DNA from 2 places in the Paenibacillus sp. 1-18 genome. Region 2 is predicted to be linked to the other one. Evidence: riboswitches for the same ligand, from Rfam matches in the RefSeq annotation. Region 2 holds a riboswitch; the other holds the start of a gene.
The links. Region 2 has a riboswitch for S-adenosylmethionine ahead of metA (homoserine O-acetyltransferase MetA). Riboswitches for the same ligand answer to the same signal wherever they lie in the genome.

Region 1: linked by a shared signal. The riboswitch ahead of L693_RS0122055 (methionine ABC transporter ATP-binding protein) and the one ahead of metA (homoserine O-acetyltransferase MetA) in region 2 are both predicted to bind S-adenosylmethionine.

Annotation. Positions count from the first base shown of each region.
Region 1 covers NZ_ASSB01000337.1:31,812-48,387, reverse strand. Annotated here, with positions in the region: gene L693_RS0122070 (SDR family oxidoreductase) at 1-552, opposite strand, end outside; gene L693_RS0122065 (MetQ/NlpA family ABC transporter substrate-binding protein) at 698-1,540, opposite strand; gene L693_RS0122060 (methionine ABC transporter permease) at 1,615-2,283, opposite strand; gene L693_RS0122055 (methionine ABC transporter ATP-binding protein) at 2,280-3,302, opposite strand; SAM riboswitch class I at 3,453-3,592, opposite strand; gene L693_RS0122050 (Cthe_2314 family HEPN domain-containing protein) at 3,724-4,443, opposite strand; gene L693_RS0122045 (UbiD family decarboxylase) at 4,495-6,261, opposite strand; gene L693_RS0122040 (COX15/CtaA family protein) at 6,388-7,320, opposite strand; gene L693_RS0122035 (thioredoxin family protein) at 7,534-7,878, opposite strand; gene L693_RS0122030 (DUF2515 family protein) at 8,030-9,319, shown strand; gene L693_RS0122025 (putative polysaccharide biosynthesis protein) at 9,345-10,979, opposite strand; gene L693_RS0122020 (DUF456 domain-containing protein) at 11,111-11,590, opposite strand; gene L693_RS0122015 (Cof-type HAD-IIB family hydrolase) at 11,668-12,417, opposite strand; gene L693_RS0122010 (peptidoglycan D,D-transpeptidase FtsI family protein) at 12,501-14,579, opposite strand; gene L693_RS0122005 (peptidoglycan D,D-transpeptidase FtsI family protein) at 14,753-16,576, opposite strand, start outside.
Region 2 covers NZ_ASSB01000063.1:11,481-28,056, forward strand. Annotated here, with positions in the region: gene L693_RS0103945 (MFS transporter) at 1-762, shown strand, start outside; partial or broken gene L693_RS0103950 (NAD(P)/FAD-dependent oxidoreductase) at 872-1,507, opposite strand; gene L693_RS0103955 (hypothetical protein) at 1,621-1,857, shown strand; gene L693_RS0103960 (spore coat protein) at 1,891-2,277, shown strand; gene L693_RS0103965 (Lrp/AsnC family transcriptional regulator) at 2,419-2,919, shown strand; gene L693_RS0103970 (aminotransferase class I/II-fold pyridoxal phosphate-dependent enzyme) at 2,932-4,143, shown strand; gene L693_RS0103975 (aspartyl-phosphate phosphatase Spo0E family protein) at 4,258-4,464, shown strand; gene L693_RS0103980 (hypothetical protein) at 4,565-5,134, shown strand; gene L693_RS0103985 (cob(I)yrinic acid a,c-diamide adenosyltransferase) at 5,153-5,716, shown strand; gene L693_RS0103990 (RluA family pseudouridine synthase) at 5,738-6,694, shown strand; gene L693_RS0103995 (arsenate reductase family protein) at 6,702-7,067, shown strand; gene L693_RS0104000 (5'-3' exonuclease) at 7,141-8,037, shown strand; gene L693_RS0104005 (ROK family protein) at 8,258-9,136, shown strand; gene L693_RS0104010 (HRDC domain-containing protein) at 9,301-10,308, shown strand; gene corA (magnesium/cobalt transporter CorA) at 10,477-11,412, opposite strand; SAM riboswitch class I at 11,968-12,094, shown strand; gene metA (homoserine O-acetyltransferase MetA) at 12,210-13,127, shown strand; gene L693_RS0104025 (PLP-dependent transferase) at 13,253-14,431, shown strand; gene L693_RS0104030 (aminotransferase class I/II-fold pyridoxal phosphate-dependent enzyme) at 14,434-15,612, shown strand; gene mqnC (cyclic dehypoxanthinyl futalosine synthase) at 15,983-16,576, shown strand, end outside.

The DNA of each region.
Region 1 (16,576 bases), on a different contig from region 2:
CATATTTACCGTAATGCCATACGGAGCTTCCTCCACAGCCAGTGACTTTGTGAAAGACACCAGCCCCACCTTGGCGGCTGCATAGGCAGCACGATGCGGCCAAGCCCTCGCTTCTCCAGCATGACCAAAGCCAAAATGAATAATACGTCCCCATTGCCGGCTACGCATATGAGGCAATACCAGATGATCCAGCAGCATGGTACCGACCAGATTTCCCTGTATCATGGCATGAATCTCGGCTACACTGTAATCCGCAAACAGACGGCGTTCCCGGATGAACGGTCCGGCATTGTTCACCATAATATCTACACCGCCCAGCCGATCCTCGACCTCGCTGATCAGCCTCGTGATATCCTCCTGAATGGAGATATCTCCTTGTAAAGAAAGGCAGCGTACTCCTTTAGACTGGATCACCCGCTTTAGCTCATCGGCTTCAGCTTGACTATGCACATAATTCAGTGCAATATCACAGCCTTCATCAGCCAGACGCAGAGCGGTCATCTTACCTAAACCTTTGGCACTGCCTGTTATGAGTGCGACTTTGTCTCTCAACAGTTTTCCTCCTCTTCACAGAGAACGGTCACCCCCAAGTATAAAATATTTAGGCTTCGCCTACAACTCCAGGAAAAAAGAAACCCCAGTCCTCTTGTTCAAGAGATCTGGGGTTTGCGTTGTTCAACGCGCTTACACTCCCTACTTAAAATGCCGGGATAATCGCGCCTTGATATTTATCTTCAATGAATTTTTTAACTTCCGCTGATTGCAAAGCTTTCATCAGCTTTTGAATCGCTTCGGAATCTTTATTATCAGGACGTGCAACCAAAACGTTCGCATATGGAGAATCCTTGTCTTCCAGTGCCAATGCATCCTTGGTTGGATTCAGATTTGCTTCCAGAGCATAGTTCGTGTTGATCAGTGCAATGTCCACTTCAGGCAACTGACGTGGCAGCATTGCCGCTTCCAAAGTTTTGAAATCCAATTTTTTCGGGTTTTCAGTAATATCATTTACTGTAGCTTCGATATTGCTTTCGTCTTTCAGCTTGATCAGACCTTGTTTGGCTAACAGCAGCAATGCACGACCTTCATTGGTTGCATCGTTCGGAATAGCTACGGTTGCGCCATCTGGAATTTCATCAAGTTTTTTATATTTTTGGGAGTAGATACCGAATGGCTCCAGATGAACGGCACCTACAGACACCAGATTCATTTTACGCTCTTTGTTCATTACATTCAGGTAAGGTACATGTTGATAGAAGTTAGCATCCAGCTGCTTGTCGAACAACTGTACGTTGGGTTGTACGTAATCGTTAAACTGAACGACTTGAAGACGAATGCCCTCTTTTTCCAGCTGAGGTTTGATCGATTCCAAAATTTCCGCATGCGGCACAGGAGAAGCGCCTACTTTCAGCTCAACTTCGCGTGGTGCACCGCCCGTATTTCCAGTTGTTTTTGATGCATCAGATGTCGTGCTCTTCGTGCCGCAAGCAGCCAGCACCGCAATTAATGCCAAGCTTAATACGGCCAATACCCATTTCTTCATGTTATTACCCCTCCAATAGTTTGTAATGTTCAGGATTCAGATGCCTGATCAATAAGGATATCTATATGGTTTCCCTATTTTCGAGTATAATGCCGTACCAGACGATCCCCTGCCATTTGCAGCAGTTGTACCAGTACGACCATCAGCACGACGGCAACGATCATTACAGCCGTTTCATAACGGTAATAACCGTAGTTGATAGCCAGCGTACCCAGACCACCGCCCCCGATCATACCGGACATCGCCGTATAGGATACGAGTGTAACGACGGTAATAGTTAATGCGGCGAGCAATCCCGGCAGTGCCTCACGCAACAGCACCCGGCGGATGATTTGCCCAGTTGAGGCGCCCATAGCTTGCGCGGCCTCAATGACGCCCTTGTCCACTTCACGCAGCGATGTTTCGACAAGACGTGCGAAGAAAGGGGCAGCCCCGATGACCAATGGCGGAATGGTACCCAGCACCCCGGTCGAGGTACCTACCAACGATCGTGTAAAAGGAATAAGTGCAACGATCAAAATGATAAATGGTACAGAACGCAGAATGTTAACGATAAATGATAGTACAATGTATACCACCTTCATCAGAGTCAACGAAGAGCGGCTCGCCAGAAACAATAGTATACCAAGCGGCAAGCCAATAATAAAAGTGAACAGCGCGGATGCCCCAAGCATCTGAAGGGTCTCCACCGTAGAATTCCACAGTTCTTCCCAACTCACTTGCGAAAAATCGAGTTCGCTCATTGTCCGATCACCTCCACATCAAGTCCTTGCCCGGACACTTCACGCAGCGTATGCTCAATATCCTCCTGATTTCCTTCAAAACGAACGATGAGCTGTCCATAGGGTACGTTTTTGATGGTGGAGATGGTTCCCTGCAAAATCGCAAAATCAACGCCGGTCTTACGGGCCGTACGCGAAAGAATCGCATCGTACGTTTTGCTGCCCAAGAAGGAAATTCGTACTACCTGTGCCGATTCGCCGCCACCCGCGGCCGCAATTGCTGCTTGCAATTCCTCGGCATGCTCAGACTCCCGTTGGATAAAGTCCTTGGTAACCTGATGCTGTGGCTTCAAGAATACTTCCGCCACCGGCCCCTGCTCCACAATGTCGCCCTGATGAATCACGCCGACTCGATCACATATGCTTTGAATGACATGCATTTCATGCGTAATCAGCACGATAGTTAAATTAAAGCGCTGGTTAATATCCAATAGCAATTTCAGAATCGACCCTGTCGTCTGCGGATCAAGCGCTGAGGTAGCCTCGTCACACAGCAGCACATGAGGATCACTGGCAAGCGCCCGCGCAATACCTACCCGCTGCTTCTGTCCCCCTGAAAGCTGTGAAGGGTATTTTCCACTGTGTTCCTCCAGCCCAACGAGTTCCAGCAATTCTCGAACTTTCTTGTCCACCTGCTGCTTGGGCGTGTTCACCAGACGCAACGGAAATGCAATATTGTCATATACCGTCGCCGATGATAATAAATTAAAATGCTGAAAAATCATTCCGATTTTTCGGCGCTGCTTCTGTAACTGGGCTTGACTCACAGTGGTGAGATTGACATCATCCACCCATACTTCACCTGAAGTGGGCCGTTCCAATAAATTAATACAGCGAATCAGCGTGCTTTTCCCTGCTCCGGAGTGACCAATAACTCCAAATATTTCTCCACGCTTTATAGAAAGGTTCAACCCGGACAGCGCACTAACGCGTCGGTTCCCTTTGCCATAATGCTTGGTTAATTGCTTAAGCTCTATCAACGTGCTGCGACCCCCTCTACTCTTCCTTATCCTTTTAATCAGCTTTCATCTCTAGGATGTATAATCGCTCAATTTGTGTACACAAATTAAGCGATTTATACAAAAAGAGCCCCTTTCACAGAATGAAAAGGGCCCCGCTATGCGAACCTTTTCTCATCTGTCAAAAACGCTATAACTCTAGCGGTTTTGTAGGAATTAGCACCATCATGTTCCCTCCCGGTGTGTTATACCGGGAAAAAACGGGTTGCCGGGCTTCATCGGGCCAGTCCCTCCACCTCTCTGGATAAGAAAAATATGTTAAACTCCAGCCTTAGCTGTTCGTTAAGTTTGTATTTAGAATCATAATTCAAGCATTTTTCTGAAACTAGATTTCAGTATAGATAGTTTACATAGCTTTGTCAAAGGATATTTTCTAACATAATTATGGACGCACTGCCCGGTTCTCCCATTGTTTCGCTGTATAAGAAAAAACGTTTGTTAACGACCGGCACACCATATCCAAGCCCTGCTGCAAATCCTCCAGATGATGATCCAGATCTTCCAGTTGTATTTTGCCGTACAAAGCACGATGCCGTTGCCAGAGATCATCCTGCATTTCCGTATTCATATAGTGTATCTCCGTATTTCGCCGCTTACGCAGGCGATTGATGGCATCGGTGTATGTGTCCTTAATATCAATCAAATTATCGGTCAATACAGGATGCATTTTGAGGTACTTGAGCTGCCGCAGCACGGTAAAATACGAATAATGCGCCTTATACTGCCCCGTTTTTAAATCATACAGATCATTCATCCAGTTACCCAGCTTATCCAGAATGGAGAATACTCGCACAAACCCATCCTTGTAAAAGAAAACATACAATGCATAATCGGATTTTTCATCCTCGCTCATATCTTCAGCGTATCCGGCCTTCACTTTCATACGGAAAAAGGCGGCAGCATGATGGCTCTGCTCCAGCTCGTCCAGAGAGGACATCAGACCGCGTGTCAAAATATCTGCTTTACGAAAATCGTGGGTCGGATCACCACTGGCCTGAATTTGCCGCTCCAGCAGGTTTAACATGTCTGACATGCTATTCATGGCATCCAGCAGGACGCCCTTGCTCACACGTGGCGGCTCGCCCAGCAGCTTGCGTATCATGCTCACGCCTCCTTATGAATGTAAAATCCGGTTGTTCAATGAATTAGGGCGTCAAGCGAAATAACTCGTCCACCGTTGATCTACAAGCTTAACAATATCCTCACGTGGCAACACTTCATCAGGGTAGCCTGGCTTCATACGCGCATCCACTACAATCGGCAGCTTATAGTTCAGGTGATGCAAACGCACTTCGCTGTCGGCGTACATATCCGTAGCCGGGTTAAAGCGTGTGAATACCGTCCACAGGAACGAGGCTTGGGAGCGAACCACTTCTTTGGCATCGTCCACGATAAAGACGAGCGGCCATTCTTGCTCACCCGCAGCTAATCGCTCCAATACACGCGCTGCCAATTCTGGCTCTTGCTCAAAGGACGCACCTGATACAACAAGGCAGCCTCCGCAGTACGGCTTAATTTCACGAATACCCGGCAGGTCTCCTCCCTCATAGGTACGAGGCAATTCACGTATCGGCTCGCCTACGCCCATCAGAATCGCTTTACTGCCGTGATTCAGCTTGCGGCCCGTATAATCAAGTGTATCGTGGGACGTATGATTGAAAATGAACAAATCCCTTGCTGGATTAAATCGCTCCAGAATCGTTTCCAGCAGCAGGTTAAAATCGGATAAATCAATAACCCGATCTGTCAGCATCAGGAATTTGGTTAATGACAATTGGCCTTGGCCCAAAATGGTAAAGCCAGATACCAGCGCTTCACGGGAGTAGCTTTCACGCACAACGGCCGCTGCCAGCGCATGTACGCCCGTTTCGGCATAAGCCCACAAGGACTTGACTGAGGGCATCACAAGCGGATAGGCAGGCGACAACAGACGCTGTAAAAATTCGCCGAGATAGTAATCCTCCTGACGTGGTTTACCTACAATGGTTGCCGGATATATAGCATCCTTGCGGTGATACATATGCTTGACATGAAATACAGGGAAATCATGCTGTAATGAGTAGTAGCCAAAATGATCGCCAAACGGTCCTTCCGGACGGCGTTCATGAGGCGGTACATAGCCACTGATCGCAAATTCGGCCTCTGCCGGAATCCGGTGACCACCAAGCGGGTCTTCTGTCATCGGCAGCTTGCCTCCCATGATAAGCGAGGCCAGCAACAGCTCAGGCAGGTTCTCCGGTGCCGGAGCAATCGCAGATGCAATCAGAGCAGGCGGTCCACCGATGATTATCGTTGTAGGCAATGGCTCATTACGCAGCTCGGCTTCATGATAATGAAAGCCGCCGCCTTTATGAATTTGCCAGTGAATTCCTGTCGTCTGATCATCATAAATCTGAATACGGTACATACCGAGATTATGATCCTTGGAATGCCCCGGCTTTTCGGTATATACGAGCGGAAGCGTAATGAACGGTCCTCCATCCTCATGCCAACTCGTGACTCTAGGCAGTGGAGCCAGCGGAGCCTCTGTCCGCCGAACTCCCAATATAGGAGCCTCGCTATGGGATACCGTTTTCAGTCCTACTTTTAGCATGTCCTTAATGAGGCCACGTTCATTCCATAAAGCTTTGGGGGTAGGTGGAAGCAGGGTTTTGGTCGCTCCAACAATCGCATCCATCAATTGCTCCGGACGAGGACCAAAAGCCATGTCTACACGACGATTCGTACCAAACAGATTACTAGCTACCGGAAAAGGAGTTCCTTTTACATTCGTGAACAGTAGTGCCGGTCCTTCTTCCTCAATCACTCTCCGATGGATCTCGGCCAGCTCCAAATAAGGATCGACAGGCGCTTCTATAATTTTAAGATGATTTTCTTTACGCAGCGCTTCAATGAATTGGCGCAAATTCTGGTAGATCAACTGACGACTCCTCCTAAGCAAATCAAGCCCTCGAGAAACTCGTGGGCCTGGTTTGTTTCTTATATGCTATTATACGTGTTTAAACGCCCCTTGGGCAAAATATCCGTTTGACTATCCAAGAAATGCTTAGGTACGTTGGATTTGCGCCGGAACAAGGTTGCGATCCGGCGACAATTGCCATACACGATAACTCAGATAAACCAAAATGGAGAACAACGATGCAATCACCAGCATATGTCCTAGCACGACAAACATGTAAATTTCAGGTCTGGTAACGTACAGCAAGCTAATTCCAATAATGACCTGGAGTGTTATTAGCAGTACCGAAACAGCTCCCAATGTACGAATGTCCCGGTGATTCGGGTGATAGCGGTATGAGTAGTGACCCACGGCCAAGATAATGACGAACAGCAGACCGGCTGATATCTGATGAAGCAGCAGTGGAGATATAAAGCCCCCGATATTTATAACCTTCTGGATGACCGAGTGACTGAGCAACGCCCCTGAATAGATAGCAATATAGGTATAAATCGTCGATAGCCATATAAAGTTACGAAAGCCCCGACTGACAGACCCAGGAATCAGACGCGGGGTGTAGCGTGAATCCGCATGCTCCTGCCAGGCCCCCAGCGTCATCATGGTCGCACTGGCAAATGCAATAAGCGCAAAGCCAAAATGAAGTCCCATGACTGCCGCCGATTGGGAGAAGACGACAGCCAACGCCCCCATCGCACCTTGTATGATGACAAACATGAGCGTTAACAGCGAGAATAGCTGCAAATCCTTCCGGTGCTTCATAAACAGCAAAAAGCCGACAAATGAGGCGATAGAAAGAATCCCGGCCATGGCACTTACGGAGCGATGAGAGAACTCAATAAGGGATGCGATCGTATGTGCCGGAACCAGCTTACCATTGCAAAGCGGGAAGTCCCGTCCACAGCCCAGTCCCGAATCGGTCCGCGTCACAACACCTCCACCGAAGGTAGCCAAAAACATGACAATACATGTTACGAGTGCCAGCCACTTTAATATTCTGATTTTGTTATTCAAAGAACTCACCCGTATCCTTCCAAATATAATATTTATTCACTATATATGTTGTGAAATGATCACTTAAAGTAATTATAACTGATATATCGTTCCTTGACATACGCGTTTTGTTGACAAAATGTGAACGTGTCCGTAAGAAAACCGCCTCCTTTATCAGGAGGCGGTTTTCTGATTGTCTTGATGATTATGGTTCCCTTCGGAGTCATGCATATACTGCATCCATTATTTGGCCAGGTTAGCGTGAACTTCAACAGCCCGATCCAAAAATTGCTCGATTTCTTCACGGGATTTACGCAGTCTGTTGACCAGACGTACCAGCTCGCGCCCTTCGCTGTAAGCGATAAAGCTGGGAATACCCAACACATTTTGCTCTTGGCTGACGCTTTCGGCCTGCTCTACATCAATTTCAATTAATGTAAGCTTGTCTGCATATTGTTGCTCTACATCAGGCATAAACGGATCAATAAAATGGCAATCCCCACACCAGTCCGCCTTAAACACAGCCACGGTTACGCCAGAAGTTGATATTGCCTTATTAAAGTCTTCATGAGAGACGATTTTTTGCATACATTTTTCCTCCTTAGATTCGGTTGTAAAAAAGAGCTTACTCCTCTATTGTAACGCTAAACAACGCTTTTGATAAGACAAGTACGGTTTTGGGCATACTAATGCATATACCGGAGTGAATCTGAATACCGTGAAAGGAGGTTATCAAGACATGTCTCTCACCGAATGGTTCCATGTAGCAACAAAGCAGCTTCAAGGCGGGCTAAAGCTACTCGGTTCTGTTCCGCGTGTTGCGGAGGAGGCTTGGGAGGGCAAACGGGCGGCCTGGACTGAATCCCGCAAGTTGCGTTATCCACTGCGTGAGCTGCCATGGGATTATCATGCCGCACAGGCCGCAATGGATGAAGCTGAAGCGCTAATGATGACGAACGGACCAGCTACGCGCCCCTCTTCTCTGAATATGCCCTTATGCGAAACAGACTGTGAGCTGCTGGAGCAGATCAAGAACGCTACTGCGCACGAGAACCGCAGCAACATCACACGAACTGCAGCTTACCTCGAATGCTATCGTGGCTATCCGGAATTGCATTGGGCACTATTGGCTCATCTCGTTTCTCGTAATGGCGGTTATAATATGACCGATCTCAAAGGCAGCCTGATCGGCAATCTGTTCAACGAGCAGGAAAAGGAGTGGCTATATCGGCTACTGGAGCGCTGCAACGCCCTTATTTTTCAGGATGCTTATCCGCAGCTGCAACTTTACATGCACAGCCGTCATTTGGGGCGAAGCTGCTTTCATTTATTGCCCTATTTTCACGTATCGCCATTCATGAGACCCTTTTGGGAACGCTTCTGGGCTTGGCGGGATAGCTCTCTATTGACCGTTGCTCTCATTATTAACGAACAAAACTATATTGAGGGGCGCGTTGTAAAAGATCCTTATTTTCAAAAATTTGTAATGCACAAGCCTGGCTTTTATTTGCATGATTGGCTTCAGCTCAACCAGGTGATATTCCCACTTGGGTTGAACGGCGGACTCGCAGGACTTGTGATGGAGCGTTTTGGCCATCTGGACGAGCGAATTGGCTTTGGGAAAAGTCTTTATGCCATCCTGTTCGGTCACCAGCAGGTGCTGGATCAAGTGTCAGCATTCGTTGCCAGCGTGCCGCATACGGGTTCTCGTAGCGACTATTGGCCCGGACTGTTTACCCCGAACGAACAAAAAGCGTTGCATTCTCCGAAAGAGAGCGCAACGCTTTTAGCCCATGAATGGCTACTGCCAGGACAACGTCTGTACAGCCCGGAATTGAACGCCGTCTGGTCGGATACGGCTTATGATCCAATTCCCCGTTACGACTGGTTTCAGGCAGGCTCCACGCTCGGGCATCTGAGCGAGCCAAGACGACCACTGTTATTTGCTATGCGGCATGAGCATCGCCATAGCATCCAAAAAACAGCAATGGCCCACGACACCCATGCCAGCCTGCGGCCTTTCCACTAACAAAGCCGAAAGCTATCTATGCTTCTTAGCCTTGTTGTCCTGAAGACTCACGCTGAAGACGCATCAGCGGACGCAGTACCTTTTGCAATATACGTGGATAATTGCCGAGCTCGTCTCTGCGAAGCACACCCAGCACAACCAGCAGGATCAGGTAACATACCAGTACAACCGCTCCGGCAATACAGCATGCGATTAAGAAGGCCACGCGTGCAGGCAAAAGATGAACCAGCAAAATGCAAGCTTCATTCACACCGTATCCGATGGCTCCCGAGACTACGACTGTCACCAAAAAACCTGCCCAGCGTCGGCCCATGATGGAGAAGGAAACGATCCCTTTGAGCACTCTCAAGTTCAACAGCGTTATCACGAGGAAACATAATCCGGTCGCAGCAAGGATGCCATAAATTCCAAGCCAGCTAGCCAGCAGCCAGCTTGCCACAGATTTAACCAAGATACCAAACATAACATTAACCATTGAAATACGCGGCTTGCCCATACCAATTAAAATTGAGTTGGACGTCATCATTGTAATCTGGAATATCGTCCCAAGTGTTAAAACAGCGATAATCCCGCTTCCTCCAAGCGAGCTGAACAGTAAGCCATTAATGGAATAGGCGGTTACACATAAAGCCAGCACAATCGGCATTCCGGTCAAAATAGAGATACGCAAGGCCAGCGTCATCTGATTTTGCAAATGGCGTTCATCCTTGCGGGCAAAAGCCGCCGAAATGATCGGAATGAGCGATGTGCTAAGCGCAATGGCTAAAATCGGCGGAATTCCCGCCACACTTTGTGCCCGCGACCCTAGATAACCCAATTGGGTAGTGGCCTGATCCAATCCAATCTGACCAGACAGCAGTCTAACCACAATCGACGTATCAATAAAATAGACCGCCGGAACCGTCAGGGATGACAATACGATGGGAATAGACAGGGTGAAAATGTCTTTGTAAATGCGCAGCATCGGCAGCGCGGAGCTTTCCTCCTGGAATTGCTCCTGTCGATCCTTGTGATCCTGGCGACGCAATTTCACCGTGTAGTACAACATAACCGCCAGTGCGGCGATGCTCCCCATGACACCCCCAAAGGATGCCCCGGCCGCAACCTCACGGTCTCCATAACCCAGCTTCAAAATAATAAAAGCGAGTATAATAGCGGTCGCCACCCGTGCAACCTGCTCCACAATTTGTGAAATTCCGCCTGCGGTCATATTGCCTCGTCCTTGGAAGTACCCGCGCATCATGGCAATGGCGGGAAACAACAGCAAGGCTGGTGCCAAAGCCTGAATAGCCAAAGCGGACTGTGGAACCCCTGCTACATGCTTAGCAAAATAAGGCGCTCCAAAATACAGCACCGCAGTGATGACAATGCCTGCCACGGCCGCAAATAACAAAGCCGCATGATACACACGTCGCGCCTCCGAAGGCCGGTTCAGCGCATAGCGCTCCGAAACCATTTTGCTTAATGTACTAGGAATGCCGGCTGTAGCCACAGTTAGCAGCATCAAATAAGCATTGTTCGCAATGGTAAACGAGGCGTTCCCCACGGAACCGAGCAAATGCTCCAATGGAACACGCTGTACCAGGCCAAGCACTCTGGCCACCAAGGCGGCGGCAGCTAAAATAAGCGTGCCTTTAAGGAATGTTTCTTTATTGGACAAAATGCGTTCCCTTCTTTCTTGCTGTTCACATGCATGCAAAAGCCCCGCGAAAGCAGTCATGGCCTGAGCCATCACCGGTGCGGAGCCGCATGTCGATTCTGTCTCTGCAAATCATAATAACGAGTTCTCCGTTATAACACCCAAATCAAGAATACTAAAATCATAGCAAGCTGCAAAATCACTTTCATCACAGTGCTGGTAAACAGGCCCAATACGGAGCCGAAGCCTACTTTTATGGCTCGATCCAGCGGAGCTTTGCCAATCAGCTCACCCAGCACAGCACCGATAAATGGCCCCAAAATCAGGCCGAATGCCGGAATAACGAAGGGCCCAATAATAATCCCGACCGTGCTGAGGATCGCCGACAGACGCGAACCGCCAAATCGCTTGACTCCCCACGCATTAACAGCATAGTCCGCAACAAAAAGTGCAACCACGATTAGTGTTTGTATAATCCAAAATAACTTACTATATGAAGAAAACGAGAAAAACCAACCGTACACAAAAAAAGCAAAATAGATAGCGAGCGCCCCCGGCAATACGGGATATACCGCCCCGGCCATGCCAACAATGAACAGCACGACAATAACAATCCAGCCTACAACGTCCATGGGCCCCCTCCTTCTTGTCCATTCATCCCATATGCAGCCTCATGCGTTCTATTAAAACGTTCTAGTAAGCCGTTCTTTTAAACAAGTATATAATCACGGATGACTTCTACGATACCGTCGTCATTGTTGGACGCCACGACCAGATCAGCCGCTTCTTTTACCGTGTCCTGAGCATTGCCCATCGCTACACCTAGTCCAGCCGCTTGAATGACGGCCAGGTCATTCAGACTGTCGCCAACCGCAACCACCTGGTCCATTGTAATTCCCAACAGATCGCACACTTCAGCGATTCCACTTGCTTTTGATATGCCAGCCGGGTTAATTTCCAGATTCGTCATTGAGGAGTTGGAAATTTCAAGTCCTCCCATATCCTGAAGCTGGAGTAAAATTTGATGGCGAATTTCGTCATTTTCCGTATTATAACCAAATTTGAGCCATTCCTGTGTGTCTAATGTATCAGGCCAACGGTCTTTGTTATATAATTCCTCTGTTGAGTAAGCCCAAAACCAGGAGTCTGTTTCAACAGCAATCTGGTGCATCTTGCGAACAAGCTCCCGATCAAGCAAATAACGGCGCCACAGCTCATGAGGTGATTTCCATACCTCACTGCCGTTTACCGTTACCATTGGCGTTTCCAAGCCGAGCTGCTGGCCATAGGGCAGAGCATACATCGCTGCCCGTCCGGTAGACAGGCATACATGAATTCCCTCATGAATCGCCTTGTTAATCCAGTTAATCGTATCTAGGGTAATCTCCTGATTGTCGTTCAGCAGAGTTCCATCCATATCGAGCGCCAGCAGTTTGTATTTATATTGGTTCTCTCCCATAGTTTCTCTTCCTCCTGTAATGTCCCATATGTCCAACGACATTTTACCATGAAAAAGAGAAGCCCACAAAAGAATTCAAGTCCTTACTTCGATGTCTGCGGCTTTTTTGGGGTACCATCCAGCCCGTATACCTCGTCATACGCATCAAATATTTTACGTGCCACCGGCCCGGCGCTCGTCGCGCCAAAGCCCCCTTCGGGAATAATAACCGCTACGGCCAGCTTCGGATTTTGCCGCGGTGCAAAAGCGATGAACACCCCGTTATCTTTAACAGCACGTCCCACCACCTGCTCAGAAGTCCCTGTTTTACGTGCATAATCATACGGAAATCCGTTAAAAGCTTTGACATCTGTAGCCATACCGCGAATGATCGTATTCCAGTACGTTTCGGGAAAAGCGACCACATTCAGCACCTTTGGCTTCAATTCACGCACGAGATTCCCTTGATCATCCACAATCTTGCTGGCCAAATGAGGCTGCATACGCTTGCCCTTTGTTGCCAGTACAGTCGTATATTGAGCCAGCTGCATCGTCGTGTATTTCCCTTGTTGGCCGAAGGATGCCTGCACCAAGCGCGTCAGCGCACTTTCCTGCTTGCTCATATACTCAAGTCTGCCCGCCCATTCGCCCGGCAAATCTACTTCAGTCGGCACGCCTAATCCAAATTCCTTCATATACTTGTCCCATACATCAATCCCCTGATGCATCCCTACATTACTTCCGTATTTGTCATACAGCGGCTTGCCGATCATATCCACCATAAACGTATTGGATGAAAATTCAATGGCTTTGTCTGGGGTCAAACTACCGTACACATGTCCGCCCGAATTACCGACACGGCTGGATTGATTTTTTCCGTAATACGCGCTCCCTGTATCCAAATAAGTTTGTCCAGGTGAAAACAAGTTTTCCTCCAACCCGATCAGCACCGTCAACGGTTTAATAGTTGAACCCAGCAGCACGGAGGACTCCGGGTGCGGACCCGATTTTCCACTCGGTACAGATTTAATCGTTCCGTTCCCCATTTTATGCTGAATTTCACTATATACCGAAGGCGAAGTACTTCCAGTTTTCCATACATTAGGGTCATAATCCGGCATACTGGCCATCGCTACGACATTTCCTGTCTCGACCTCCATCGCTACAGCAAAGCCCGTGGTGGCATCTTGGTGGAGCTTTCCGGATACCGGATGAGTATGAAGCCAGCGAAGCTGATCCATAATCGCCTGCTCGGTTTTTTGCTGAATTTCCTTGTTGATGGTGGAATAGAGATGATGTCCTTTTTGCGGAGGAGTCATCGATTCAACGCCCTCCGGCATGCTGCTCGGATTGACTTCTACCGTTTTATAGCCGTTTTTTCCTCTCAGCTCGTCCTGGTACTGCAGCTCCAGACCATCATATCCGACCGTTTCACTTTCCAGGTAAACCTGTTCTGGTCTTAGAACCTCCGAATTGGCTTGGTGCAGCTCTTTATATTTGGTTCGATTCGCACGTGCTCCTTTGAACTTATACATATATCCAATCGCTTGGACCGCTACCCGATCCGGGTCATAATGGCGGACACTTTCTTCTACTACCTCCACACCGGGAAATTCCTTTTTGTGCTCCAGAAAATATGCAATCTCCTCCCGGCTCAAGTCGGATTTGACCAAACGCGGGGTAAATCCCCTATATTGATTATAGTCCGGGTCCAGGCGTTTCTTAATTTCCGCTGCATCAAGCTTTTCCCCATCTTTATGTCCCAATTTATTTAGTTTGGCAGCGAGCTTATCTGCAAAAACATTAAGCTCAGGAAGCAGCCTTTCCCCAGGCTTACGGACCTTCTCTGCACGCTTGCTATAATCCTTGGACAAGGTTACATACAGGGATTGTACCGGAGCTGAATACGCCAGTTTCACCTTACCCGTAGAGTCATAAATCGTGCCACGACTCGGAGCTAACGGGACATTTTTGGTATTCACGGACTGCTGCAGCCCCTTTAGCTCCTCGGATTGTACAAACTGCAGTACAGCTAGTCTGGTAATGATAAGGGCAAACAGCACAAAAGCACTGAAAAAAATAAGGTTCATTCGAAAGGTCGTCCGTTTTTTGTATGTCTCCTCGTTCTCTTCATTATTTTTCTTTTTGAATGAAAATTTTTTATCCAAACCACTTTTGTCCATACAGTCTGATCAATACTCCTTTCACTGGATCTCATATTCCTGATCCTACCATAAGTAGCGCAAATAACGATGAATTTAACGATGACAATTTTGTAAGAAATCATACAAAAAAAAAGCTTCCCTCAGCATAAGCTAAGAGAAGCTTTATAAAATGAAATTATTGTATGAATTGATTATGGCTGTTTGACTGTATTAGGGTCGGTTGTCGTGGCATCCTTTTTCTTCGGAACACCGTCCAGACCATATACTTCATCATAAGCATCAAAGATTTTACGTGCCACAGGTCCGGCGCTAAAAGCCCCGAAGCCTCCTTCAGGAATGACAACGGCTACGGCCAGCTTCGGATTCTTTCGAGGTGCAAAGGCGATAAATACCCCGTTATCCTTCAGCTTGCCGCCTACGCTTTGCTGCGATGTACCTGTTTTGCGGGCAAAGTCATAAGGGAAACCATTAAATGCACTGACGTCGGTCGACATCCCACGTATAACCTCATTCCAATAGGCATCCGGGAAATCCACTTCATTCAGCACTTTAGGCTTAATAGTTTGAACCACATTGCCGTTGGTATCTTTAATTTGGCTGACCAGATGCGGCTCCATCCGTTTGCCCTTGTTTGCAATCATCGCTGCATATTGCGCAAGTTGCATAGGTGTATATTTACCTTGTTGCCCAAAAGATGCATAAACCAATTTGGAAAGTGCTGATTCTGTTTTGCTCCTCGCGTACTCCCGATACCCCAGGAACTCACCAGGCAAGTCTACTCCAGTAGGAACGCCTAGTCCAAACTCCTTCATGTAACGGTCCCATACGTTGACGCCCTGGTCTTCTGAGGTGTTATTAATATATTTGTTGTATAAGCGCTTGCCAACCATGTCGACCATAAATACATTGGAGGAATGGCGAATCGCGGAAGCTGGGTCTAACGAGCCGTATACATGACCAGATGAGTTTCGCACCCGCGAAGAGTTGTTACGTCCGAAATAAGCCGCACCTGTATCTTGGTAATACGTATTTGTTGTAAACAGTCCTTCTTCCAATCCAATAAGAACAGACAACGGTTTAATAGTTGATCCAAGAAGTACAGTAGAATCAGGATGCTGTCCAGATTGACCAGATCCAACGTTCTTAATTGTACCGTTTTGATAAACATGTTCAATCTCTTTATATTTTTCTGTCGAAATATTACCGGTTTGCCAATAGTTAGCATCATAATCCGGCATGCTCGCCATGGCTACAACATTACCAGTATCCACTTCCATAGCAACCGCAAAGCCGGTTTTGGCATAAGGGTGTGTACTACCAGATACAGCATGGGTATGCAACCATCTCAATTGATCCATAATAGCATTTTCCGTCTTAACCTGAATCTCTTTGTTAATCGTTGAATAGATATTATCTCCTTTTTCCGGAGGAGTAACGGAATCTACACCTTCCGCCATATTGCGCGGATCTATCGGGACGGTTTTATAGCCATTTTTTCCTCGTAGCTGTTCTTGGTATTGCAGCTCCAGTCCATCAAAGCCGACAGATTCATTATCCATATATATGAGGCCAGGATCACTATCAGCGGAGAGAGACTTCTGAATTTCTTTATATTTAGGCAACGTTTCACGCGCACTTTTATAGCTTTTAATGTAGCCGACCGTTTGGACAGCCACCGTATCAGGATCATAATGGCGTACCGTTTCCTCTACGACGTCTACCCCTGGAAATTCGCTCTTATGCTGCATGAAATAAGCGACTTCTTCTTTACTGAGATTCGTTTTAATCAGACGGGGCGTAAAACCGCTAAACCGTTGATAGTTTCGATCCATCGCATCCATAATTTGTGCAGCCGTCATTTTCGGTTCGTCTTTATTCCCATATTCAGCAAAGCGATTCGCCAGCCTTTGCGTCATATTCTCCAGCTCAGGCAACAGCTTTTTATCAGGATCACGCTTTTCTTCCACGCCGTCACTATAATTCTTGGAGAGTGTGATATACAGCGATTGTACAGG
Region 2 (16,576 bases):
GGCTATCGCGTAATTTTTAGCATTTCCCTGGCGTTTTATGTCGTGGGGGTGGTGTTAAGTTTCTTTCTTCGTAAGCGCAAGCCGACAGGAAAGTACAATTGGAAGGAGCCCAAGCAACGATTGTCACAAAAAGGAAGTATGTGGCGCCCATTGTCGTTATCCCTTGTTGCACAGGGCATCCGCGAAGGCGTTTTTGCCTTTCTGATTACACTGCTTGTATATGTGGTTACACAGCAGGAGTGGAAGCTGGCGCAATTTTCACTTATTACGTCAGGTGTTTCGTTTTTCAGCTTTTGGGCTGCTGGCAAATGGCTCAAGCCACACTATCGCTCGGTCGGTATGCTGCTGGGTGCCGTGCTGCTGGTGATTGTATTACTGCCTTTATTGTGGCGCATGGAGTATAGGACACTATTGATCATGGGGATTGGCACCGCCTTGTTCATACCCTTGTATTTAATCCCTATGATCTCTGCGAGCTTTGATCTCATGGGGACGAGTGAAGGAGATGCCAACCAGAGAGTCGAGCTTGTTGTATTGCGTGAGCTATGCCTTATGGTCGGCCGATTGACTGGAACGTTAATTTTTTTGGGTGTATTAAGTATTAGCAAGGCTCCTGCTGCGATGATCTGGTTGTTAATTGGACTAGCGTTAATGCCGGTGGGCGGATGGTTTTTTATGCGAAATGTGCTAAAAATGGAGCAAAAAACAAAGCAAGGCACATCTCATTCCAATACAAGACGCTGGCATAAGCAAACAGAATAGTCTGAAAAGACTATACAAAACCTCCAAATCCCGCTTTAGACGTGGATAGGAAGGAGGTTTATCGCGTTCCATATGATTAAGCCAGTGGCTTCGTTGTTTCGGGCGCCGGAAATTCAAAATGCTTGGCATCCGTATGCTCGAATATGCGTACACCGAGACGGCTGGCAGATTGAAATAGTCCTTGGGCTAACTGAAATGGATTAACCTCGGCATCTTCGTGTGTATATAGTGCTGCCGGTTTTCGAAAAGGAAACCTGGCAGCCACCTGCTGCTCATCCCAGTATTCCACTGGGAATCCAAACCGGGTTAGCTGTTTGTACTCTTCCTGGAGCACCTGTACATCCTCCGTTGTACTCGCATAGTACAGGCTGCTGCGTCGAATAAAGGAAGGATTGATATCCAGTGTGGCAGCCAGCTTTTCCAACTGATCCAGAGCGTCCTTGCACATACGGTAAAACAGCACACCGTTAGTCTCACCAAACGTATTGATGAATGAGGTCAAGGTCTTGTCATTGCTATATTGCAGCAATCCGGTATTCGCCGAAGAACTTCCATGTACCAGCTTGCGCTTGTCAATAACCACAGTGTCTACATTCCGCTCTCCCAACAGTCTGGAGCAAAGTGAGCCACTCATCCCGCCCCCGATGATCAATACATCACAATTCAAATCCTCTGCCAAAGGTGAAAAGTCCAGCGTCTGCTCCAGAGTACTCGACCAAAACGTATTTCCACTAATCAGTTCCATAAAATAGAACTCCTTTTAGGCAATATGTAGTATCTCATATATGTCGTACATAGTATTTCGCGAAACGGACAAGATAACCAGCGTGCAACAAATCATTTAAGGAGGCACAGACTATGCAATCTATGAACATGCAACCTTTGACTGGCAAAGAGCTGGAGTACATCGTGGACTCCATTTCTAATGAAGAACTTTTGCTCAAGCAATGTGCGGCGACAGCAGCGTCTATTCAGCAGCCAGCCATTCAACAAGCCTGCTTGCAGTTCGCGAGAACACACGAACACCACTTGAACCTGCTCTTCAACGCTCTTCAACAGCACCAACAGCTTGCTCCTATGCAACCGCAGCAGTAATTTAGCATCCACCAATAAAGGAGGTATGACAGGATGTATCCACAGAACAATATGTCATTTATGCCCGAAGAAGACTTGCTCCATACCATTCTTGCTGATATGAAACGTACAGTTGGGGAGTATACAACGGCGACTACCGAATCCAATTGTCAATCTGTACGCCAGCTGTTTACCGACCTTACGAACGATACGCTTCGTCTGCAAGGTGATTTGTACCGTCTGATGAGTCAGAACAATATGTATTCTGCCTCGTCCAAGGCACTGCGCGTCGATTTGGATAAACAAATTCAAGAGGCTCGCAAGACTCAACAGGAATGCCAACAGTTCATTCAGCAAAAATCGTCCTCTGCAGGAGGATATGGTCAGCCTATGCATCAACAGGGACAGCCTTCTCATCAACACAACCCTTATTATATGTAAACGGGTTACTTTAGTTTTGAAGCAATTCCATTAACAGCCGTCCGTCTCCTGGGTTTACCGGGGCGGACGGTTTTTCTTTGCAGGTTTAAAGTACGTATTGTATGATGTATAGTAATCTCTTTTGATGGAGGCCTTATTAAAATGACAGAACTGGATGATTTGAAATTGAAAGTACTGGAATTGTTAAAAGAAGATGCAAGAAGAACACCGACTTTGCTGGCTACTATGCTGGGGGTTGACGAGCAGGATGTACGCAAATCAATTAGAGAGCTTGAAGATCAGCATGTGATTGTCAAATACGCCGCTGTGGTCAATTGGGATAAAGTCGACGACGAGAAGGTTACTGCTTTGATCGAAGTACAGATTACACCTGAGCGTGGGAGAGGCTTTGAAGGCATTGCCGAACGGATCTATTTGTATCCGCAGGTTAAATCGGTTTATCTCATGTCCGGGGCATACGACTTGCTGGTGGAAGTTGAAGGCCGTAACCTCCGCGAGGTTGCGAATTTTGTGTCGGAAAAGCTGTCGCCTATTGACTCGGTATTGTCCACCAAGACCAATTTTACGCTTAAAAAATACAAGCAGGACGGAATTATCTTTGAGGACCATCAGGATGATAACCGTCTGATGATTTCGCCGTAAAGGAAGATCATAATGAATCTCAAATCAGAAGCATTTACCGATAGCAACAAAGCTATGAGTTCCTATTTGTCTCCGCTGGTACGCGAAATTCCGTCTTCGGGCATTCGTAAGTTTTTTGATTTGGTGGGTAGCAACAAGGATATTATTACCCTTGGAGTAGGGGAACCGGATTTCACAACCCCTTGGCATATGCGGGAAGCCTGCGTCTATTCATTGGAGCGAGGCTTTACCAGCTATACGTCCAATGCGGGAACACCAGAATTGCGTGAAGCGATTAGTGAATATCTGAATGAGCAATTTGAAGTCCGTTATGATCCGAAAAATGAAATTATTGTGACGGTTGGTGGCAGTGAGGCGATTGATCTTGCCTTGCGTGCATTAATCGTACCCGGCGACGAAATTCTCGTTCCTGAGCCATGCTACATTTCATATTCTCCTATCACTGCGATTGGGGGCGGGGTTCCGGTAGGTATTGAAACGTTCGCCAAGGATGAATTTAAGCTGACCGCTGAGGCATTGGAGGCAAAAATTACACCTAAATCCAAGGTGCTGATTTTATGCTATCCGAGCAATCCGACCGGAGCTACGATGACTTATGAAGATTGGCTCCCGATTGCCGAACTCGTGGAAAAGCATGATTTAATCGTTATTTCTGATGAAATTTATGCCGAATTGAATTATGGCGATAAGCATGTCAGCTTTGCTTCTATGCCGGGTATGATGGATCGTACGATTCTCGTCAGTGGTTTTTCCAAAGCCTTTGCCATGACGGGCTGGCGTATTGGATATACATGTGGGCATCCTGACCTGATTGCTGCTATGCTCAAAATCCACCAGTACACCGTTATGTGCGCACCCTCCATGGGACAAGTTGCGGCACTGGAAGGCCTACGGAATGGTTTGGGTGAAAAGGACCGGATGGTGGAAGCCTATAATCAGCGTCGCCGTCTGATGGTTGAGGGGTTTCGTGAGATTGGTCTGGAATGTCACGAGCCGCGAGGGGCTTTCTATGTTTTCCCTAGTATTCAAAGTACGGGACTGAGTTCGGATGAATTTGCGCAGCGCCTTTTGACAGAGGCAAAGGTTGCAGCTGTACCGGGGAATGTGTTCGGTCTGGGAGGCGAAGGCTACCTTCGTTGTTCCTATGCGACCTCTGTCGGTCAGCTGACGGAAGCACTGGATCGGATCGGTCATTTTGTAGAAAAAGTAAGAAGAGAAGGTTAAAATTATTTTTTTATGGTTAAATCATAGAGAATAGTCTTTTATTTCTAAATTTATATGCTATAATTTGAAATCGAAAGCAGGAAGTTCAATTTTTCAATTGCAGGAGGAGTGCTTATGTCATATGTTGGATATCATTCATCGCGTTCAATAGGACACGACATTTCCCTGGAAGATGAAATTTTGCTTCTGCGCAATGAGATGACACGGACGTTTCAGGAAGAGCAGTCCTTCACCTCTGATCTTGTTATCGAGATCAGCTGCAAGCTCGATTTGAAAATCAATGAATACATGAAGCTGTATGGTACGGAGTGCAAGGTGTGACCCTGTGCATTCAGCCGAAGGTATGAGAAGGCCGCAGGGCCTTCTTTTTTTGCGTTTACAACTTATGATATATTAGTGGCATGGAAGAGGGGGCGTACAGATGAGAGCAGGGATAAGAAGGCTGACACCATTGATGATCGGAATGCTGGCACTCGTACTATTGGCCGGATGTGGCGGTCGGGATAAGGACAGCTTTTCCATTTTTATAATGGATAAAGGGGATGCTTCAGTCGTTCGGGATGAGCTGACACAAAAGCTTAAGGCTAAGCTGGGCGAACAGGCTCCCAACATCGAGATTTCAGTCAGCCCGCTGTATAATCAGCAGAAGCTGGTCGTTGAATATGCTGCTGGAGAGCATGATCTGTTTATTTTACCGGAAGAGGATATGAAGCTGTACGGACAGAATGGTTCAAATCTGCCGTTGGATGACGCCTTTGACAAGAATACGTATACTCGGGGTGTGTTCGAAGGAGGCGTATTTAAGAAGAAGGCGCAGGGAGAAGAAGGAACAGATGTGATCATGGAAACTCATTTGTTTGGAATTCCGGTGGAGCAGATGAAGATGTTTAAGGATTTAAAATATAACTCAAAAACATTATTTGCTACCGTGCCGCCACGCACCAGCAATAAGGAAGAAGCCATTAAGGTGCTGAAAGCACTTACGGAATGATAAGGGGGATGGAGTACGATGGGGATTTATACGAGAACAGGTGATGAGGGACAAACTTCGGTAATCGGAGGTCGGGTATCCAAAGATGATGACCGTGTAGAGGCATACGGCACAATCGACGAGCTGAACAGCTTTGTAGGACAAGCAATCAGCTTTGCCGAAGGAGAAACGTTTGCGGATATTCGGGCCCAATTGGAGGAAATACAGCAGGAGTTGTTTGATTGCGGCTCGGATTTGGCATTTGTCAAAATAAATGAAAGCAAATATAAGGTGAAGGACGAGCTGGCAGAGCGGCTGGAAGGCTGGATTGATACATGTCAGGAGGAAAACCCGAAGGTGGAGCGGTTTATTATACCGGGAGGTAGTACATTATCCTCAACCCTTCATATTTGTCGTACGGTTTGTCGACGCGCGGAACGCCGGGCTGTCACACTGGGTAAGCACACAGAAATTAATCCTGCGGTACGTCGGTATTTGAACCGTCTTTCTGATTATTTCTTTGTCGTGGCCCGCACAGCGAATGTGCGTCAGGGTGTACCCGATGTCGAATATGTGCGGAGCAAAAAAGTGTTCCGCAAATAAGGAGGCAACCGGGAATTTGTGATGAGCTTGTACTATGAACCTATCGTGTATATGATTCCTCCTGAAGAGGAAGGAATGCTGTTGAAGACGATTTTACAGAAAAGAATGAACATTTCACGTAAGCTGATTTCCAAGCTCAAGCTGACAGAGCAAGGGATTATGCTGAACGGGACACGAGTGTATATCAGCGTAAAGGTAAAGGCTGGAGATCGGGTGGAAATTCGGATGGAGCGCGAGCGTTCCGATGATATTTTACCCGAACCGATTCCTTTTGACATTTTGTATGAGGATGAGCATCTGCTGGTCGTAAACAAGGCGGCGGGAATCATTGTTCATCCGACTCATGGACATTACACCGGTACATTGGCTAACGGAGTTGTCCATTATTGGCAGTCCAAGGGAGAGCTGTTCCGGTTCCGCCCCGTTCATCGTCTCGATCAGGAGACGACAGGTGTGCTCGTTGTAGCTAAAAATCCGTATGTACACCAGCACATTTCTGAGCAGATGATTGCGGGAACGGTGGATAAGCGCTATACGGCCTTGGTGCACGGGCGCCCTGAGCAACAGGAAGGACGCGTGGATGGGCCGATTGACCGTAACCCAGATGATCCGCATTTGAGAATGGTGACTCCAAATGGTTATCCTGCTTTGACGCTGTATAAGCTGGAGGAAGCTTGGGATGAAGGAAGCCGTATCGGTCTGAAATTGGAATCCGGGCGTACGCACCAAATTCGTGTACATATGACGTACATCGGCTGTCCTTTGATCGGAGATAAAATGTACCGGGCTATACCGGATGACGCAGCGTCTCGTGAGCAATATGAGCAGCTTGATGCCCGGATGCCTCGACAAGCGCTGCATGCCTCAGAGCTGTCCTTGGTGCACCCTGCGACAGGGGAGCGACTAACGTTCTATGCTCCTCTACCGACTGATATGGCCGAAATGCAGGGGCTGTTAAGAAACAAAATGGAGGATTAACCTAACGATGAACCAACTAAAAATATACCAGTATTCCAAATGCAGCACCTGCCGTAATGCAGTAAAATGGCTGCAAAACAAGGGACATGAGACAGAACTGATTCCTATTTTTGAACAACCGCCCGGACCGGAGGAACTGGAAGACTTGATCAGTAAAAGCGGGCTGGAGCTCAAGAAATTTTTCAATACCAGCGGTGAGGTATATAAGGAGCTAAAATTGAAGGACAAGCTCGGAGACATGAGCCGTGAAGAGCAAATTTCGCTTTTATCTTCGAATGGAAGGTTGATCAAGCGCCCCATCGTAACAGATGGGAGCAAAGTAACGGTAGGCTTCAGAGAGGAAACATTTGAGGAGGCATGGGGGGCTCAATAACGCCCAATTCCGTTCCGCGATGTGGTATACTGTTGGGGTTAAATAATATGAATGAATGGGAGCAATACAATCTGTGACACAACGTAATGAACAATCCATAATGCTGGTTGATGGCATGGCCCTGCTATTCCGCGCTTATTATGCAACTGCCGCAAACGGCTATATCCGTCGCACAAAAGCTGGAGTGCCAACGAACGCCATATATGGTTTTATTCGATATTTTTGGGATGCTGTCCAAACGTTTAATCCTACCCATGTTATCTGCTGCTGGGATATGGGCGGAACGACCTTTCGCGGGGAGCATTTTGCTGCGTACAAGGGAAATCGAGCCGACGCGCCGGATGATTTGATTCCTCAATTTGCGTTGATTCGTGAAGTGACGGACAGTCTCGGTATTCCCAACATTGGAGCAGAAGGCTTTGAAGCGGATGATTGTATCGGTACGCTTGCGCGCCATTATACGCAAAATGAAAACATGGATGTGATGGTTCTCTCAGGAGATCATGATTTACTCCAATTGGTGGATGAGCGGACACGGGTCATCATTATGAAAAAAGGCCACGGCAATTATATGGTGTATACCCCAGAGACGCTGTTGGCTGAAAAAGGACTTAAGCCGCGCCAAGTGGTGGACCTCAAAGGCTTAATGGGGGATGCGAGCGACAATTACCCGGGGGTACGCGGTATTGGTGAGAAAACAGCGCTCAAGCTCGTACAGGAATATGACTCCATTGAAGGAATTCTGGCGAACCTGGATCAGTTGACGCCATCGGTGCGCAAAAAGATTGAGAGTGATCTGGATATGCTGCATCTTTCACGCAAGCTTGCTGAAATTCATTGTAATGTACCTGTAGCGTGTACTTTGGATAGCTGTCTGCTGACACTGGATCATGTGCAAATTGTCGACAAGTTTGAGCAGCTTGAAATGAAAAGCTTATGTACGTTGATGGGTGTTGCCATCGGATCATAATGAGGCAGGTATGCTTCATAGGTATATTCAGGAATAGTACATGTAAGGATGCTGGCGTTTGAAACGTTAGCATCTTTTTTTGTGTATATAGGCATTAGCAGAGATTCATTCATGTGAAGGATTATATACAATTGTGAACAGGGGATTGACCTTGGGAGCGTTTCAGGTGAATATAGTGTAGAGGGAAACGGACTACGATTGAGAGGGGACAACAGAAGCAATGACAGTATTGGGAGCAATTGAAGCAGGCGGTACCAAATTTGTATGTGGAATTGGCAATGAACGGGGAGAGGTACTGGAGCGTGCCAGCTTTCCAACAACCACGCCAGCGGAAACGATGGAGAATGTCATTTCATTTTTTGAAGGAAAGGGTATTGAAGCACTGGGAGTAGGGTCATTTGGACCGATTGACCCTATCGAGGGTAGTGATACATACGGCTATATTACGACAACACCCAAGCCGTATTGGGGGAATTACAATCTGATTGGCAAGCTGAAAGAGCATTTTGATGTACCTATGGGATTTGACACCGATGTGAACGGAGCAGCATTAGGTGAATCCATCTGGGGCGCAGCCAAGGGAATGGATAGCTGTCTGTATATTACGATAGGTACAGGCATTGGGGCAGGTGCTTTGGTTGGAGGTAAACTGATTCATGGATTATCTCACCCAGAGATGGGACACATTCTGGTGCGTCGTCATCCAGAGGATACTTATGAGGGTACATGCCCTTATCACGGAGATTGTCTGGAAGGACTGGCAGCGGGTCCTGCGCTCGAAAAAAGATGGAAGGTTAAGGGACATGAGCTTTCTGTTGATCACCCGGCCTGGGAAATGGAAGCGTATTATCTCGCACAGGCTTTGATGAGCTATGTATTAATCCTGTCACCGCAAAAGATTATTATGGGCGGAGGAGTAATGAAGCAAGAGCAGTTGTTCCCGCTCATTCGTAGCAAGCTTCAAGAGCTATTGAACGGCTACGTACAGCATCCGAGTCTGACTGCGGACATTGAACAATACATCGTAAGCCCGGGATTGGGCGACAATGCCGGATTGTGCGGTGCTCTTGCTTTGGCAAAGGAAAAGCTAAATCTTTGAGAATTTTTGGGTTGACGACGCTCCAAGGTATGGTTATCATATAGGCAACAGCATAGTACGGCTCAAAAAGGGAAGCACCTTTCTTGCGAATACGCAGGATAGGTGCTTTTTTGTGTTTTTGCGTTGTGCGGACTGTAATCAACGATACACAGGGAGGAATAAATATGGAGATTGCATTTTTGAACCGCTTGTCCAAACGGAATGAACATGGCTATGAGAGCTTTGCCCAGGTATGGATTGGGCAACATGAAGGGATATGGAGTGCCGGCTGGAGTACGCATCATGGCTTGGATGAAAGCACCGATGATCTATGGTATGAGGGAAGCTTGTGGCAAGAATTGCTGCATGTGTACCGCCATGAGTTGGCGCTCAAAATGGCTGAGGGCTACAGACCTTTGATCAATGGGGTTTTTCATGATCAAGAGGGAGGAGCAGGACGAGGACAAACCCAGCAAAAGCTGTATTGTTATAGCGATTTATATCCGCGTGATGATGTATATGAGCAATTAACGATGTGGAGAAGGCAAAAGGCAGCCGCCGAGCGCAAGGCCCCTTATTTTATCGCTACGAATCGCCTGCTTCGACTCATTAGCGTTTATCTTCCCCATACGGAAGAGGAATTGCTGGAGCTACCCGGTATGGGCCAGGGGAAGGTGACGCAATATGCGAAAGAGCTATTGGCTATTACGACACAAAATGACCGGGCAACACCATTTCCACTGAGTTGGGTAACGGAGGCACTGGAAGAAGAAGTTTTTTTATCATGGATGTATAAACAAAAAGAAAATCAGTACAGACAGGAGCTGAATAAATTTAGCCTGACAAAAACGATTATTGAAGGTATTTCAGAAGACCTTTCACTGGAGCAAATCGGGATGAAAGCAGGCTTGCATCGTAGAGAGATGATCGAGGCTGTAGAGCATTTGGACAGGGATGGATTTGATATGGAGAAGTTGATCCGTAAGGAACTGGTGAACGTATCCGAGGAAGAGCAGGCAGCCATCTGGTCTGCCTATGAGGAGTTGGGGGACACGCTGCTCAAGCCCGTCATGCTGCAAGTGTATGGAGAAGAGAAGGCGGCAGACACGGGACTGGATCAAGTTTATGACCGTATGCGCCTAATCCGTATCCGTTACCGCCATCAGGAGACATCAGATCGACATGTAGGATAACCTACTACAAATCGAAAGCACGGCTTATTCGCCGAAAGGCATAATAGGTCACGGGCTTTTTTTGAAAAAAAGTTAAGCGATTGTGTGGGGGGAATTACGTAGCAATACAACAAAGCAGCAGCTATATCCTGAATAGATACGGCTGCTGCCTTGGTCATTCTTTTCTTTTCAAACCCAATCCTTCTTGCGGAAAATGCAGAACATACTGACACCTAGCGCCACCATAATACCTATGACAACAAAATAACCATAACGTGTATGAAGCTCAGGCATATTATCGAAATTCATCCCATATATTCCGGTAATAACCGTCAATGGCATAAATACGGTCGTAATTGCCGTGAACACGCGCATAATTTCGTTAGCACGGTTGGCAATACTGGATTGATAAGCTTCTCGAAGGTTACCCATCAAGTCGCGATAAGTTTCGAAAGTCTCCGAAATTTTCACAGCATTTTCATAAATGTCGCTAAAGTATTTTTGCAATTGATCGTCGATGAGTCGTAAATCTCGTTTGTTCAGGGTGTTAATGACTTCCTTTTGCGGACCCAGCACTTTTTTCAGCCACAGAATCTCACTGCGCAAGCCGATGATTTCATTCAAATGCGACTTTTTCGTATGCATTAGAATATCTTCTTCCAGCTTTTCAATGCGAACTTCAATCCGGTCACCAACCAAAAAATAATTATCAACAATCAAGTCGATCAACAGATACATAAAGCGGTCCGGCTGGCTTACTTCTTGCTCCCAAAGCATAGGCTTAAGGGTGCGAAGCTCATTGATTTTTTGCTTGGTCACCGTAATGATAAAATGACGGCCGAGAAAAATGTTCAAAGCACGCAAAAATATTTCTTCATCATCAAAACGAATACTGTTTACAACGATAAAATAATGGCTTTCATAAATTTCAATCTTCGGGCGCTGCTCTTCTTCACTCAAACAGTCCTCGACCGCAAGATCATGCATGGAGAATAAAGGCTGGAGCACTGCCAGATCATCGACATCAGCATCAATCCAATAAAAGCCTTCTGCTGGTGCAGTAAGCGCCATTTCAATTTCTTCGACAGGGGTAAAAACCCCGTTGTTTACCAAACGGATTTTCATATTTGTCACTCCTTATGCTCCGTCGCAACGGAAATACGTGTACCTTAAGCATAAGGAATGGACTCAGTTAGCCAGTTAGCCGGTTCGGGTAAGCGTGCATTCCCATCAAAAGCCGAGGGCTTTTGGAGCATGCAGAGCCTGGCGTCCCGTCTTTCGGCAAGCTGAAGTCATTCCTATGCTGTTGTTCAGGGATCGCCGCCTATTCGGACTCGGGTCGCCTTCCATTCCGGATTCACCTCACAAATGTTCTTTTTTAGGTTGCCACAGTATCGCAGAAAACACTCAAAATTTGCACTGTTGCTCTATATTTGTGCCTATTAGCACTTGTATAGTATAACGCTCGGCCTACGGCCTTTCAAGCGCAAAATCATGGGCTGAATCAGCAGCAATGACAAGAGCTTCAATGATAAGAGTGGGATGATTTAACCTATGGAAAAGGCAGACAAAATGTGAATGAAGGACACAAATTTACAAGTCCCATCTTGACGAAGCCCAGCCGATGCATTAAAGTGTTTAAAAAAAAGAACTTTGTGAACCTAAAATGAATATAGCGAAATCTTATCAAGAGCAGGTGGAGGGACTAGCCCGATGATACCCGGCAACCGGCGATTCTAATCGCACGGTGCTAATTCTTGCAGGACGTGCGCTTTGTATAAAAGCGTACTGCCCTGACAGATGAGAGAGGCGCATATGGATACAAATATGACCTTTCTCTAACTGAGAAAGGTCTTTTTATTATATGCCCGGCATCTCAACAGACGATTTTCGCAAAACTTACCGAACAAGGAGTGAGTTATATGCCGATTAAGATTCCGGACACACTACCTGCCAAGGAAGTGCTGGAGGGCGAAAATATTTTCGTAATGGATGAAAGCCTGGCCTATCACCAGGATATTCGTCCGTTGCGCATCGCCATTTTGAATTTGATGCCTACAAAAGAGACAACAGAAACCCAACTGTTACGACTCGTCGGCAATACCCCGCTGCAAGTAGACGTTACATTGGTACACATGAAGTCCCATGTATCCAAAAATACATCACAAGAATATTTGAATATGTTTTATAAAACGTTTGACGAGATCAAGAACAGCCGTTTTGACGGCATGGTTATTACGGGCGCCCCGGTAGAACAGCTTGAGTTTGAAGATGTGAACTACTGGGAAGAAATCCAGCAAATTTTTGAATGGACGAAAAAAAATGTCACTTCGACCATGCATATCTGTTGGGCCTCACAGGCAGGTCTATACCACCATTTCGGTGTTCCCAAATACGGACTCGACTTCAAATGCTTTGGTGTATTTCCACACACGGTTATTAAGCCTAAGGTGAAGCTGTTACGCGGCTTCGATGAACTTTTTTATGCTCCTCATTCCCGGCATACAGAGGTTCGACGGGAGGATATTGATCGCATTGCCGAATTAGAGGTTTTATCCGAATCCGAGGAAGCCGGCGTGTATCTGGTCGCCACGTGTGATGGTAAACAAATTTTTGTAACTGGTCATTCTGAATACGATCCGCTCTCGCTGAAATGGGAATACGATCGTGATGTGGCCAAAGGATTGGATATTGAAGTCCCCAAAAACTATTTTCCCAATGATGATCCTGAACTCACACCGCCCTCTATATGGCGTGCGCATGCCAATTTATTATTTTCTAATTGGCTTAACTATTATGTATACCAAGAAACGCCTTACGATATCGGGCCCCAGATTTAAAAAGGGGCTTAAACTTTACCTTACCGCAGCAACACCTTGCAGTAGTGAAGCAGTATAGTGTTTGATCATCCATTTGTGCAGCGTAGGTTACAACATCCAATATGGAAGTTAATGGGAGGGTTCATATGAGTGAGAAGCAGTGGAAAATCGAAAGCAGATTGGCGCAGATCGGTTCAGTAGAAGAGCCAGTAACCGGGGCTATTAATTATCCGATTTATCAAGCTACGGCGTTCCGCCATCCTCGTCTAGGTCAAAGCACAGGTTTTGATTACATTCGGACGACCAATCCGACGCGAAAGATACTGGAAGAGGCTTCAGCTGTATTGGAATCTGGTGATGCAGGCTTTGCATGCAGTTCCGGCATGGCGGCGCTGCAAACGGTGTTTGCTTTATTTGGACAGGGAGATCATCTCATCGTATCGTTGGATCTCTATGGCGGGACATATCGTTTGCTGGAGCGCATTTTATCTAAATTCGGTGTGACGGCAAGTTATGTGGATACAAACGATCTTGAAGCACTCCAACAGTCATGCCGACCGAATACTAAAGCTGTATTCATAGAAACGCCTACGAACCCATTGATGATGATTACTGATATTCGAGCGGTGGCTGAATGGGCATCACAACGTAAGTTGCTTACCATTGTAGACAATACGCTGCTAACACCATATTTCCAGCGTCCCTTGGAACTGGGTGCCGATATTGTGGTACATAGCGCAACCAAATATTTGGGTGGACACAATGATGTACTGGCAGGTTTGATCGTAACCAAGGGCAGAGAGCTGTCGGACGAAATTTCCTTCCTTCATAATTCTATAGGAGCTGTGCTTTCCCCAAGCGACAGCTACCAATTAATGAAGGGCATGAAAACGCTGGCGTTGCGTATGGATCGACATGAGCATAATGCGACGGTACTTGCTAACTATTTATTGACTCACCCTGCAGTGGCGGAAGTATTTTATCCGGGGCTCGAAGGTCATCCGGGTCGTGAGATACAAAACAAACAATCCAGCGGCAACACAGGTATTTTCTCCTTTAAATTAAAGGATGCTCGCTATGTGGAGCCCTTGCTTCGTCATATTAAGTTGATTGCCTTTGCCGAAAGTCTGGGCGGGGTGGAATCGCTGATGACCTATCCTGCGGTGCAGACGCATGCCGATATACCAGCAGAAATTCGGGATGCAGTGGGGGTAGATGACAGGCTGCTGCGTTTCTCAGTAGGTATCGAGCATACAGACGATTTAATTGAAGATTTGCGTTCGGCCTTAGAAGCGGCACGTCAAGAAGTTGAAGGAGGGGAGTAGCAATGATTGAGGATGCAAGGAAAATCGAGCAAACTCTGATTAAGGAGCGGAAATTCGCTACCAAGCTGCTGCATTTCGGCTCTGAAATAGACAGTGTAACAGGAGCTTCCAGTGTTCCCATCTATCAGGCTTCTACCTTTCACCATCATGATATCTTTAACCCACCACAGCATGACTATAGCCGTTCCAGTAATCCGACACGACAGGCTTTGGAAGACTATATCGCCCTCTTAGAAGGCGGAGCCAGAGGTTTTGCCTTTGCATCCGGCATGGCAGCCATTTCTACTGTATTTATGCTTCTGTCCGCTGGAGACCATGTCATTGTTTCGGAGGACGTATATGGAGGAACGTATCGACTGCTGACCTCTATACTGAAACGGATGAATATCGAAACGACCTTTGTCGATATGACGGACATCAACCTTGTAAAAGAGGCCTTGCAGGACAATACAAAGGCTGTGTATATAGAAACCCCGTCCAATCCTACACTCAAAATTACTGATATAGCAGGATTAGCCTCTTGGGCACAGGACAATGGACTTTTGACGCTGCTGGACAATACGTTTATGACACCTTATTATCAGCGTCCGATTGAACAGGGGGTCGATATTGTCCTGCACAGTGCGACCAAGTTTCTCGGTGGACACAGCGATGTGCTGGCAGGGCTTGCGGTAGCACGTACCGGATCGTTGGGAAGACAAATCAAGCAGCTCCAAAACGGGATGGGGACTGTGCTGGCCCCACAAGAGTCATGGTTGCTCATGCGCGGCATGAAGACGCTGGAAGCCCGGATGGCACACAGTGAAAAAAGCGCGGCAAAGCTTGCGAACTGGCTGAACGAGCGGGCCGATATTCAGGCAGTATACTATCCGGGGCTGGAGAATCATCCGGGGCGTGCTGTTCATGAGAGCCAATCCAGCGGCTACGGTGCCGTTATTTCCTTTGATGTAGGTTCTGGTGAGCGGGCAAAAGAAGTCCTCAGTCGTGTGCGTATTCCAATTGTTGCGGTGAGTTTGGGAGCTGTAGAAAGCATCCTGTCGTACCCGGCGATGATGTCACATGCGGCTATGCCGCATAGTGTACGTCTGGAGCGTGGAATTACGGACGGACTACTTCGTTTCTCTGTAGGACTGGAGGATATTGACGACCTGATCAGCGATTTGAACGAAGCGCTCCGCTAGAGCATCAGTACCACAGCAGCATCTTGGCGTTTACATGCAAAGGAAGCGAATTATGTAAAGTCCTAAACAGCAAGTTTCCAGTATTTCAGGAGGCTTGCTGTTTTCTATAGCATGACATGAAGAACAGTGTGAAAAAACGCATATTTCTCAAGGTGAAAAGCAGAAAGAAGCGGGAATAAGTATGGTTCCTTACCTAAAGATATGTTAGTATTATCAATAGGTTTTACTATGCTAAATAGCACAGACAACATACAAGGCTAGTCATGAACATACATTACGGCAGGGTTCGAACGCAGGTTTGTGAAAGCATTCTCGTTCATAAGTCCTGTCTTTCATTTCGTCGCCCTGTGAAAGCGAAGGAGGATACACCATGAGTGTAATCGACCATATTTTAGATAAAGCCCTGCGCGGCGAACGCCTGAATTTAGAGGATACCGTTGCTTTGTTCGAATCAGACGAGGTAGAGAAAATCGGTCATGCGGCGAATAAAGTCATGAATCGCATGCATCCGAATCCTGTAAAAACCTTCGTCATCGGACGAAATATTAACTACACGAACGTGTGCGACGTATATTGTCGTTTTTGTGCTTTTTACCGCAGACCGGGTTCAGATGAAGGTTACGTTCTACCGGATGAGGTCATCTTTCAGAAGATCAAGGAAACGCAGGATGTAGGAGGCACCGAGATTCTGATGCAAGGCGGTGTAAATCCGAATCTGCCGTTCAGTTATTATACAGATTTGCTGAAAGCCATTAAGGAGCGTTTTCCTGATATTACGATGCACTCCTTCTCGCCGGCTGAAATTCATAAGATGAAAGAAAAATCCGGCCTTTCCATGGAAGATACCATTCGGGCCATTCATGAGGCTGGACTGGATTCATTGCCAGGTGGAGGCGGAGAGATTTTGGATGATCGCACACGCCGCAAAATCAGTCGTCTCAAAGGCTCGTGGCGTGATTGGATG